One region of the Shewanella sp. HL-SH2 genome, then DNA from elsewhere that is predicted to be linked to it. Evidence: predicted binding sites of a transcription regulator. Region 1 holds the regulator's gene; the other holds the start of a gene.
The links. Region 1 encodes sigma-54, which starts transcription at its own class of promoters, with help from an activator protein. Its sites were predicted from a motif close to GTTGGCACGNNNNTNGNNT; they were not measured.
Positions count from the first base shown of each region.

Region 1 (6,261 bases):
GCGACCTTGGCGCATTAGCTAAAAACGACATTATTTTAGCTATTTCGAACTCAGGTGAATCAAGTGAAATTTTGACATTAATGCCTGTTATTCAACGTATGGGCGTTCCTGTGATTGCAGTTACTGGTAAACCAGACTCTAATATGGCGAAGCTGGCAAAAGTGCATTTATGTATTGAAGTGCTAGAAGAAGCTTGCCCCCTTGGGTTAGCGCCAACATCAAGCACGACGGCGACATTAGTCATGGGAGATGCTTTAGCGGTCGCCCTATTACAAGCAAAAGGTTTTACCCGTGATGATTTCGCCCTCTCACATCCGGGGGGCTCTTTGGGCCGAAAATTATTACTCAAGGTTAATGATGTGATGCACCAAGGCAAAGATCTCCCCTTGGTACAGCAAGATATTTGTATCACTGAAGCCTTGTATGAAATATCAAATAAAGGCTTAGGTATGACCGCGGTTGTTGATGGTAATAATGTTTTAGTCGGTATTTTTACTGATGGTGATTTACGACGTGTTATCGATGCAGAAGTCAATCTTCGCACCACGCCTATTTCACAGGTTATGACCAAAAAATGTGTCACTAGCCCGGCTAACATCTTGGCCGCTCAAGCGTTACAAATAATGGATGAGAAAAGCATTAATGGTTTGATTGTGGTCAATGACGCACACCAGCCTATTGGTGCATTGAATATGCTCGATATGGTCAAAGCAGGAGTAATTTAAACATGACAATAAATACGCACACTCACCAAGGTTTTTATGGCCCTATTAGTGATGATATTTGGCTGCGCGCTCAAAAAATTAAACTGCTTATTTGCGACGTTGACGGTGTTTTTTCTGACGGCCGTATTTACCTTAATAATAGCGGCGAAGAGTCAAAAGCATTCCATACACGAGACGGATATGGCGTTCGCTCAATATTAACCAGTGGCATTAATGTGGCGGTTATTACCGGACGAAAATCTAAAATTGTCGAAAATCGCATGACAGCTTTAGGCATCAAAGATATCTATCAAGGAATAGATGATAAATTTACTCCCTACGAGGAATTAATCAAAAAATATAACGTTACTGCTGAACAAGTAGCTTATATTGGCGATGACATGGTAGATTTACCTGTGATGAAAGTAGTGGGACTTGCTGTCAGCGTGGCCGATGGACATCCTTACGTGAAACAACATTGCCATATGATAACCACCATTAAAGGTGGTAATGGTGCCTTAAGAGAACTCACTGATTTGTTGTTATTAAGCCAAAATAAATTTGAAAGTGCCCATGGTATGAGCATATGAATCGAACCACACTGGCTATTTGTGCATTTTTTGGCTTAGCCTTGGTATTGTATTGGCAAGTACAAGTCAAACGTAACCAAATGGCGTTAATTAAAGATCCTAGAATTGAGCGACCTGATTTTGTGGCTGACAATCTTCGCACGACAGAATTTAATAAACTCGGGTTTATTGACAGCAAAGTTAGCGCCGAGCATATGGAACATTTCACCAGCACAAATACCACTTCATTTACTGCGCCTGTACTACTTCTTTACCCTGAAAATGGTAAAGCGCAGTGGCAAATAACAGCTAAAAATGCGACCTTAGATCAACATTCAAATGAAGTCAGTTTACATAACGATGTAGTAATTGATGCCATTGATATTGAAGAACCATTACAATCACTTGAAACTCAACAAGTCACCTTTAATTTAAACACTATGATAGGTCGTTCTGAAGAGTCAGTTACCATTAAAGGTAATGGTTTTATTATTCAAGGCTTAGGGCTATTTGCCGATCTCAATGCAGAACAAATTACCTTACTCAGCCAGGTAGAAGGGACATATGAACCACATTAAGTTTTTAACCACATTGCTCGGTAAAAGCAGTGTTATTTGCACTTTAGCGATTAGTGTATTGGCAGGCAACGCCGTAGCTAAAGAAGGCGATTTGAAGCAAGAGCTTAAAATTGCAGCCGTAAGTCAACGAGCAGACGTTAAAAATAATCAAATTATTTTTAACGGCCCAGTAAAAATTACCCAAGGCTCGATCAATATCGAAGCCGATGAACTGCGGGCATTTTCAGCTGAAAACGGCCAGACTAAAACGCTCATTGCGACCGGTAACCCTGCTACATTTTCACAAGAACTTGATGATGGTCGCATAGGTACAGCAAGCGCCAATGAAATTCGTTATGACTTAGCAACAACTGGACTGTTATTAACAGGTAACGCTAAGCTAGATCAAGCAGGCAGTAAAGTGACGGGTAACGTGATCCGTTACAATATCAATGCTCAGGAACTTATCGCTGAAAGTACCGGTAAAGGTGAAGATCGTGTTATTACCATTATTCAACCGGAAAATTTCCAAAATGATGAGTCACCAGCACAAAAATTACCTGAAATCCCGTTAAAAAAGCAAGGTAACCAATGACCCAAATTACCTTAACAGCTGAGAATTTAGCTAAAAGCTATAAAAGTCGTCAAGTGGTTAAAAGTGTCAGCTTAACTGTAAAAACAGGCCAAATTGTCGGACTACTTGGTCCCAATGGCGCAGGTAAAACGACCACGTTTTATATGGTTGTTGGTTTAGTCAAAAGTGACCATGGCCGCATTTTAATTGATGACGATGACTTAACTGCTGACCCAATGCATTTACGTGCGCGAAAAGGTATTGGCTATTTACCACAAGAAGCCAGTATTTTTAGAAAACTCAGTGTGCACGATAATATTATGGCCGTGTTGCAAACCCGAAAATCGATGACTTCGGATGAGCGAATTCAGGAACTGGAGCATCTTTTAGAAGAATTCCATATTACCCATATTCGCGATAGCTTAGGCATGTCGCTATCTGGTGGTGAAAGACGACGGGTAGAAATTGCACGCGCTTTAGCAGCCAATCCTAAATTTATATTGTTAGATGAGCCCTTTGCGGGTGTTGACCCTATTTCAGTGATTGATATTAAGAAAATTATTCTGCAACTCAAACACCGTGGCCTAGGCGTATTAATTACTGATCATAATGTCCGTGAAACACTTGATGTGTGTGAGCGGGCATATATTGTTAGCCAGGGGAATTTGATTGCCGAAGGCACCCCAACTGAAGTACTCAACAATCAGCAAGTTCGAGCAGTATACTTAGGCGAACAATTCAAGCTATAGTTAATCTAAATAGGATCTGAAGCACTTGCTTGGCAAAATGTTTCTGGCGACTAAGCTAATTGATCGTGTATAGGTAAAGTAAAACCATTTGTTAAAAAATTGCGACTATCACTCACTTTAATCAGTGTAGAAAGCCGAATTCTTCTAGGGATCAGCAGTAATGAAAGCTTCACTCCAACTTAAAATGGGTCAGCACCTCACTATGACCCCACAGCTGCAACAAGCTATACGTTTGCTGCAGTTATCATCTTTGGAGTTACAGCAAGAAATTCAACAAGTATTAGATTCCAATCCTTTGCTTGAAATGGAAGATGAATTTTCAGCACTTAGCAACAAAAATGATAACTCCAAAGACCTATCAGAAACTGACTTCAATGAAGTAAGCGCACCTGTAGTCGAAAAAGACACTTCAAATGTCGACACCGCAGAGTCAATGACTAAAGAGCAAATGTCTGAAGACTTGCCAATGGACACTACCTGGGATGAAGTGTACAGCGCCTCCCCAATGGCAAGCCCTGGTTCGGGTTCTGGCAGCATGCCAAATGATGACATGCCCTTCCAAGGTGAAACATCCGAAGGATTATACGAGCATTTAGAATGGCAAAAAAATCTAACCCCTTTTTCTGAAACAGACCTCGCTATTGCCACAGCCATTATTGATGCCATTGATGACACAGGTTATCTCACCCAAAGTACTGAAGATATTTTAGAAGCTATGGGCGATGATTCTGTCGAATTAGACGAAGTCGAAGCGGTACTAAAACGTATACAACATTTCGACCCTCTGGGTGTCGCCTCACGTAGCTTAAGTGAATGTTTATTGATTCAACTTGTTCAGTTTGCACCAGACACGCCCCATATTGATAATGCCAGAATGTTAATCAAAGATTATTTAGATTTGATTGCTGGACGTGATTTTCGCACACTCATGCGCAAAACTAAGCTAAAAGAAGATGAGCTGCGCGAAGCAATTGAATTAATTCAATCTTTAAATCCACGTCCTGGCACGATGATCACCCCACCGGATGATGAATATGTTATCCCAGACGTGTCAGTGACCAAAAAGAATGGCCGTTGGGTGGTTGAATTGAACCCTGATAACATGCCAAAAATAGGTATTAATCAACAATATGCCGCCATGGCAAAAAGCAGTAAGAGTTCAACAGACACTCAATTTATTCGAGGTCACTTACAAGAAGCCAAATGGTTTATCAAAAGCTTAGAAAGCCGCAGCGACACCCTGCTTAAAGTATCCAATTGTATTGTGCAATTTCAGCAAGGTTTTTTTGAGTACGGTGCTGAAGCCATGAAGCCTATGGTGTTGAATGACATAGCTGAAGCTGTCGAAATGCATGAGTCCACTATTTCGCGTGTCACCACACAAAAGTATATGCACACACCGCGCGGACTGTTCGAACTTAAGTATTTTTTCTCTAGCCATGTCAGTACTGATGATGGCGGAGAATGTTCGTCTACAGCAATTAGAGCTTTTATTAAAAAGCTGGTTGCTGCTGAAAACCAGAAAAAACCACTAAGCGACAGTAAAATGGCAGATCTTCTGGCAGAACAAGGGATTAATGTTGCACGTCGTACCATAGCGAAATACCGCGAAGCGATGATGATCCCTCCCTCAAACCAACGTAAGAGTTTATAATCTACCTAGGCAATTGGAGGATAAATATGCAAATCACCTTAACGGGTCATCATATTGAAATTACTGAATCACTAAGAGAATATGTCACAAGTAAGTTTACAAAACTTGAACGACATTTCGATCAGATCAATAATGTCCACGTAGTATTAAATGTCGAAAAGCAACAACAGATAGCTGAAGCAAAAGTCAGCTTGAATGGAGCTGAGGTATTTGCGACATCTGAACATGCTGACATGTATCACGCTATAGACGCCCTGATTGATAAACTCGATCGTCAGGTCATTAAACACAAAGAGAAATTAACTAAGCATTAATGATGGAACTTAGTACCATCCTGCAGCCGGAATGCACCTCCTGTGCCACACCGGGCAGTAAGAAAAAGGTACTGGAGCTTATCAGTGATTTAGCTGCAGCCCAGTACCCATCCCTCTCTTCACAAGAGATTTTTGAAAGCCTAGTGGCTAGAGAAAAAATGGGTAGCACAGGAATAGGCTCTGGCATTGCAATCCCGCATGGTCGTTTAACGTCCATCGTTCGCCCTATCGCGGTTTTTATAAAGTGCGAAGAAGCGATTTCATTTGATGCTATCGACAAACAACCAGTGGATCTCTTATTTGCATTACTGGTGCCAGCAGACCAGTGTCAGCAACATCTCAGTACCCTATCCTCAATGGCTGAAAAGTTATCGGATAAACATATTCTTAAGCAGTTACGAAAAGCAAGTAACTCAACTGAACTCTATCAGGTTATCACAGCATGAAATTAGTCATTGTATCCGGTCGTTCGGGCTCAGGTAAATCTGTCGCACTTAGGGTACTAGAAGACCTAGGTTACTATTGCGTTGATAACTTACCACTGCCCTTAATTGGACGGCTATTAGAACAGCTTAGAAACACCAATGAACTGGTGGCTATAAGTGTTGATGTTCGAAATATAGAAGAGCAAGGTAAAGTATTACAGCAGCAGCTAGCGTGGTTATCTGAGGATACGGAAGTCATAAGCTTTTTTTTACAGGCAAGTGATGAGGCACTACTAAAACGTTACAGTGAAACCCGACGACTACATCCTTTATCGAAAAAGAATATGTCCCTACAAGATGCGATTCAATTTGAAGGTGAGCTACTAGCGCCTATTTCTGAATACGTGGACCATTTTATCGATACATCTAAGCTAAATATTTATCAACTTAGTGATCAAGTACGTGAAATTTTAATGGGCAGTGTTGATAAAGAGTTAGTGATCAATTTTGAGTCATTTGGTTTTAAATATGGTATGCCCGCCGAAGCCGATTTTATGTTTGATGTACGCTTTTTACCTAACCCACATTGGGAAATAGAATTACGCCCCTTTACTGGATTAGATGAACCGGTACAGGAGTTTCTTGGCCAGCAACCGCTGGTAAATAAATTCATTTGGCAAATAGAAAACCTATTTGAAACATGGATGCCCCACTT
Region 1 covers NZ_CP195035.1:1,067,113-1,073,373, reverse strand. Annotated here, with positions in the region: gene ACRWP9_RS04715 (KpsF/GutQ family sugar-phosphate isomerase) at 1-725, shown strand, start outside; gene kdsC (3-deoxy-manno-octulosonate-8-phosphatase KdsC) at 728-1,294, shown strand; gene lptC (LPS export ABC transporter periplasmic protein LptC) at 1,291-1,851, shown strand; gene lptA (lipopolysaccharide transport periplasmic protein LptA) at 1,838-2,425, shown strand; gene lptB (LPS export ABC transporter ATP-binding protein) at 2,422-3,153, shown strand; gene ACRWP9_RS04690 (RNA polymerase factor sigma-54) at 3,314-4,807, shown strand; gene hpf (ribosome hibernation promoting factor) at 4,834-5,121, shown strand; gene ptsN (PTS IIA-like nitrogen regulatory protein PtsN) at 5,124-5,567, shown strand; gene rapZ (RNase adapter RapZ) at 5,564-6,261, shown strand, end outside.

Region 2 (6,261 bases), 820 kb from region 1:
ATTCAACGCCACTAACTGGCTTTTGCTCACCAGGGAAATATGCCACTAATTGATCAAATACACTCCATTGAGTCCAATTGACACTTGCATGCATCGCAAATTTCTCAGTAAGCTGGTTATAAGAAGCTAATTCAGCAAATGCAGGCGTCTCGATCGGAAGATAACCTTCAATTGATATATCCTGACCACCATCATAAAGCAAGCCAGACGCGTGACCATCTAACTCAAGTTCAACGCCGCTGTGATAAGCCAAACCTAAACGATGATCAGCGTTTATCTGCCAGCTAGCACCCAGTTTCCACCCCAAGGCTATATCATCACCTTCCATTGCTTTTAACGTCATACCAGAATCTGGTAAACGTGCAGCAACGGCTGCGGGCAATGCTGGATTAGATTTAATCGCACCCACCCAAGCAGGCGTAGTTGCGCTGATACTACCTTCTCCATAAACCACGCGTAGACCGCCACCGACTGAAAATTGCTCATTGATTTTATAAGCAATATTAGGATTAAACTCTACAGTGGTAATCGCTGTTTTATTACCAAAAATTGCCGCAGCATGTGTAGTATCGATTTCAGTAGCTAGTCCATAGTTTGAATTTACCGTTAATCCCCAGGTCCATTGATCAGTTAACTGGTTAGAATAATAGAAATTAGGCACTAGTGCGTCACCCGCTACATCATGCGCACTGGCTGGCACATGCATAGCTTGAGCGCCCAATAAAGGAGAGGTAATCGCAATGTCACCCGTCACATCAATATTAGGCATGACATAAATGCCACCTGCTGACAGTTGACGCCCGGTCAGATACGTTAACATTGCCGGATTACGTGATTGCGCAGACGCGTTATCGGCCATTGCCGCTTCACCTGCAAATGCACGTCCTAAGCCGGTTGATGAATATTCTGCTAACTGAAAACCTGCAGCTTGAGCTTGTGAAGTCGTGCCAAAGACAATAGCTGATATTGCCAAAGTGATTATTGTTTTTTTCATTATCATTCTCTTAGTTATTGTATTTAACCTCAGCTCAGGATAACAAATGTATATCAAACAGCTCTTTGCACCGCTAACTGTGTTGAATTTACTTGCAATAGGCTAGCTGTTGACGCGTTAGTTCGCCTTATTACCAGCGCAAAGCTCAAGTTTGAGAGTAAACATCTGAATTTATCTATTTAAATCCCGCTTATTCATCCCTTAACCCAAGTTGAGGTTATTTATATCTGCCTTTAACCCAAAATCACTTTTAGAGTAATTGCTCGGCATTTATACGGCGCAAGTTTACGGATCTAAAACGCCATTGCAACCGCAAGCGTACAAATGCTGGATCACAAAATGATTGATATTACTGATAACTTGCTCACAAGTTATTCAATAAACAAAAGGATATCAACGAAGTGTTGGCTGAATAGTTATAGTCAAATAACATGTAATTTAATTATTTATATATATCAATAACTAATAATAAAAAATTGGCTAATTCTAACGCACACGAGTTAGCTGAATTTAAAACAGAAATTCGCAAAGCATGAGTTAAAACAGAATGAGAAAGGTTGTAAATAATTGTAAAAATAACTTAATAAAAAGCCCCGCAATCTATGCGAGGCTTTTTTTATCACTTAACCGCTAACAAAGTTAGCGCGTTAATATTATAGGCTGTAGTACATTTCAAACTCTAATGGATGAGTAGTACGGGCTACACGCTCAGCTTCTGCAGTCTTCAAAGTGATATAAGACTGGATGAAATCTTCACTGAATACGCCACCTTTAGTTAAAAACTCATGGTCAGCTTTCAAGTTTTCAAGCGCGTTTTCTAAAGAAGTTGCAACTTGTGGGATCTCAGCAGCTTCTTCAGGCGGTAAGTCATACAAGTCTTTATCCATGGCATCGCCAGGGTGGATCTTGTTTTGTATACCATCAAGACCTGCCATTAATAATGCCGCAAAACCTAAATATGGGTTTGCATGTGGATCAGGGAAACGTGCTTCGATACGACGACCCTTAGGGCTTGGCACTACTGGAATACGAATAGATGCACTACGGTTACGCGCAGAGTAAGCTAACATAACAGGCGCTTCGAAATGTGGTACTAAACGCTTATAAGAGTTAGTGCTTGGGTTAGTGAATGCGTTCAATGCACGAGCGTGCTTGATAATACCACCAATGTAGTAAAGCGCTAATTCACTTAAACCAGCATACTTATCGCCAGCAAATAAGTTGACACCGTCTTTAGCTAAAGATTGGTGTACGTGCATACCGCTGCCATTGTCACCTACGATAGGCTTAGGCATAAAGGTCGCTGTTTTGCCATAAGCATGCGCCATGTTATGAACAACATACTTAAGAATTTGGATTTCATCCGCTTTCTTAGTCAAAGTGTTGAAACGTGTTGCAATTTCGTTTTGGCCCGCTGTCGCCACTTCATGGTGATGTGCTTCTACAACTTGACCCATTTCTTCAAGTACTAAACACATTGCAGAACGTAAGTCTTGTGAAGAATCAACTGGCGCAACTGGAAAATAACCACCTTTCACCATTGGACGGTGACCTGTGTTGCCATCAGCGTATTCTTTACCAGAGTTCCATGCCGCTTCTTTCGCATCAATCTTCACGAAACAACCTGACATATCAGTACCAAAACGAACGTCATCAAATAAGAAGAACTCAGGCTCAGGACCAATCAATACTGTATCAGCAATACCGGTAGAAATTAGATACGCTTCTGCTTTTTTAGCGATAGAGCGTGGGTCACGGTCGTAACCAGTCATAGTACCAGGTTCTAAAATGTCACAACGGATAAGTGCTGTTGTTTCTTCGGTGAAAGGGTCTAAAACAAAAGTAGTTGGATCAGGCATTAATACCATGTCTGATTCATTGATGCCTTTCCAGCCTGCGATTGAAGAACCGTCAAACATTTTACCGTCTTCAAAAAACTCTTCATTTACTTGATGAGATGGAATAGAAACGTGCTGTTCTTTACCTTTAGTATCGGTAAAGCGTAAGTCAACAAACTTAACTTCTAACTCTTTAAGTTGCTTTAATACTGATTCAACTGACATTCTCAAGCCTCCGGTAGGGTCAAGGGTATTCCCTTCTAATATTTAATATTACTGTTCACCAAGTTTTATTGACTCAGCAAACTAATGTAAAACAATGATGTCCACATGATGACGTTTACTTAGCTATTATCATGCCAGATATATAAGCATCTGATTTATATAAATTTGATATTTTTATATTTTCTCAAAAAACAAAGTCTGCACCAAATAGATCCATTCTACGCACCATAACAGTGCACAACACCAGAGTGGTGCACGCCAGTTTGATTATATAGAGACTGAAACCGAAAAAGTGCGTACAGATAACAATTTGCTGAACAAAATAGCGAAAACTGTGTTTTACATCTTTTGTAACCTAGCCTACGTTAAGGCGATGATAAAGTTTATATCACTAAATTAACGGCAAATTTATAGCACAATAAGACGAAAATATGAGGTGTTCAAAAAAAATCCTATCTACTGAGGCCTTGCTGGAGTAGAATGGCACGCTTTTTTATGGTGGCTATCATTAAATAGTTGCTGTAAATAATCCCTTTTTTTGTTTGATGGTATAGAGGTTTTATCCGTGCTAGAGAATTTACGTAACATCGCCATTATTGCACACGTCGACCATGGCAAAACGACCCTGGTAGACAAATTGCTTGCGCAGTCTGGTACCCTTGCTTCACGTGGAGAAGCGACTGAGCGTGTGATGGATTCTAACGATCTTGAAAAAGAACGTGGGATCACCATTCTGGCAAAAAACACTGCCATCAAATGGAACGACTACCGCATTAACATCGTAGACACGCCTGGTCACGCCGATTTCGGTGGTGAAGTAGAACGTGTTCTATCTATGGTTGATTCAGTATTATTGTTAGTTGACGCAGTTGATGGTCCAATGCCACAAACTCGCTTTGTGACTAAGAAAGCGTTTGCTCAAGGCCTAAAGCCAATCGTTGTGATTAACAAGATTGACCGTCCTGGCGCTCGTCCTGATTGGGTTATTGACCAAGTATTCGATTTATTCGACAACTTAGGTGCAACTGACGAACAGTTAGACTTCCCTATTGTTTATGCTTCAGCATTAAACGGTTTCGCGACCTTAGATCCAGATGTAGTTAGCGAAGACATGACACCACTTTTCCAAACCATCGTTGAGAAAGTTTCTTTCCCAGACGCTGATTCGGAAGGTGCATTCCAAATGCAAATTTCTCAAATCGATTACAACTCATACGTGGGTGTTATCGGTATTGGTCGTATTAAGCGTGGTAACGTAAAAACTAACCAACAAGTGACTATTATTGGTGCTGATGGTAAGAAACGTAACGGAAAAATGGGCCAGGTATTAGGTTACATGGGTCTAGACCGTACTGAAGTTGAAATTGCTAACGCTGGTGACATCGTGGCAATTACAGGTTTAGGTGAGCTTAAGATTTCTGACACTATTTGTGCAGTGACTGAAGTTGAAGCGTTACCGCCTCTAACAGTTGATGAACCAACACTAACGATGACGTTCCAGGTAAACACTTCTCCGTTCGCGGGTAAAGAAGGTAAGTATGTTACTTCTCGTAACATTCTTGAGCGTTTACAAACAGAACTTGTTCACAACGTAGCACTACGTGTTGAAGAAACTGACAGTCCAGATCGTTTCCGCGTATCAGGTCGTGGTGAATTACATTTATCAATCTTGATTGAAAACATGCGTCGTGAAGGCTACGAATTAGCGGTATCACGTCCAGAAGTAATTCTTAAAACTGTTGATGGCGAGCTACACGAACCATTCGAAACTGTGACTGTTGACGTTCAAGAAGAACATCAAGGTACCGTAATTGAAAAGTTAGGTGTGCGTAAAGCTGAAATGAAAGATATGCAGCTTGATGGTAAAGGTCGTGTACGTATCGACTTCATCATCCCAAGCCGTGGCTTAATTGGTTTCCAAACTGAGTTCTTAACTGCAACTTCAGGTACTGGTCTAATTTATCATTCATTTGATCACTACGCTCCGCACAAAGGTGGCGATATTGGTCAACGTGCTAACGGCGTATTGATTTCTAACGCAACAGGTAAAGCATTAACATTCGCACTATTCGGTTTACAAGACCGTGGTCGTCTGTTTATTAGCCACGCTGCTGAAGTGTATGAAGGCCAAGTTGTTGGTATCCATGCTCGCTCTAACGATTTGACGGTTAACTGTCTTAAAGGTAAGCAGCTAACCAACATGCGTGCATCAGGTACTGATGAAGCACAAGTGTTAACTACACCGATTAACTTAACGCTTGAACAAGCACTTGAGTTCATCGATGATGACGAATTAGTTGAAGTAACTCCTAAGAACATCCGTGTTCGTAAGAGATTCTTAACTGAGAACGAGCGTAAGCGTCATAACCGCAGTTAATTAAAATTAATGAGTGGCGCTATATTTACCACTTATTAGTATCAAAAAGCCCAGATTGTTCTGGGCTTTTTTGTGCCTGCTAATCTAAAAACTTACACATAAATAATTCATAACCAGAGCACAAAAATAACTAGATATACATTTAAAATAGATATAAATTCACTTAAAACATTTATGGAGTATCAGGAAATATGTTAAAACAAGTCGATGTAGCCCTAAAGGCAAATGTTTATTTTGATGGAAAAGTCATTAGCCGCACAGTATTTTTAGCCGATGGAAGCAGACAAACTCTAGGTGTTGTCTTACCTGGCGAATATACCTTTTCAACCTCTCAAGGTGAAATAATGCAAGTCACATCAGGTAACTTTGAAGTGTTATTGCCTGGTACGACCGAATGGATCAATTATTCAGCTGACACCCAGTTTGAATTAGCTGCTGGTGTGAGCTTTAGTATTAAAACCAGCGGTATTGCTGAATACTGTTGTAGCTACCTTTAAGTCGTCTTACTCTGCAGTTTAGTTACAAATAAACTTAGCCAGAACCAAACAGTTTTGGCTGTTTTTTTATCAAAAAACAGCTAGTCTAGTAAAATGCACACGTAAAAGGATTCTATTTATGCGCATTTTATTATTTAGCTTGCTACTCGTCAGTATCAGTAGCACAGCAGCGGTTTATCGCTGGGTCGATGAAAACGGAAAAGTTCACTATAGCGACGAAGCTAAGCCTAATGCAGAGCTTGTCGAAGTAAAAGAAAATACTCAAAACACTATCGTGCTAAATGATACCCCAATCATTGTGGATTCAACCTCGCAAAATGATGCTATTGA
Region 2 covers NZ_CP195035.1:243,275-249,535, forward strand. Annotated here, with positions in the region: gene ACRWP9_RS00920 (outer membrane protein transport protein) at 1-994, opposite strand, end outside; gene glnA (glutamate--ammonia ligase) at 1,648-3,057, opposite strand; gene typA (translational GTPase TypA) at 3,623-5,434, shown strand; gene ACRWP9_RS00935 (pyrimidine/purine nucleoside phosphorylase) at 5,626-5,931, shown strand; gene ACRWP9_RS00940 (DUF4124 domain-containing protein) at 6,050-6,261, shown strand, end outside.
Region 2: the regulator sigma-54 is predicted to act here: its motif matches at 3,178-3,196, upstream of glnA (glutamate--ammonia ligase).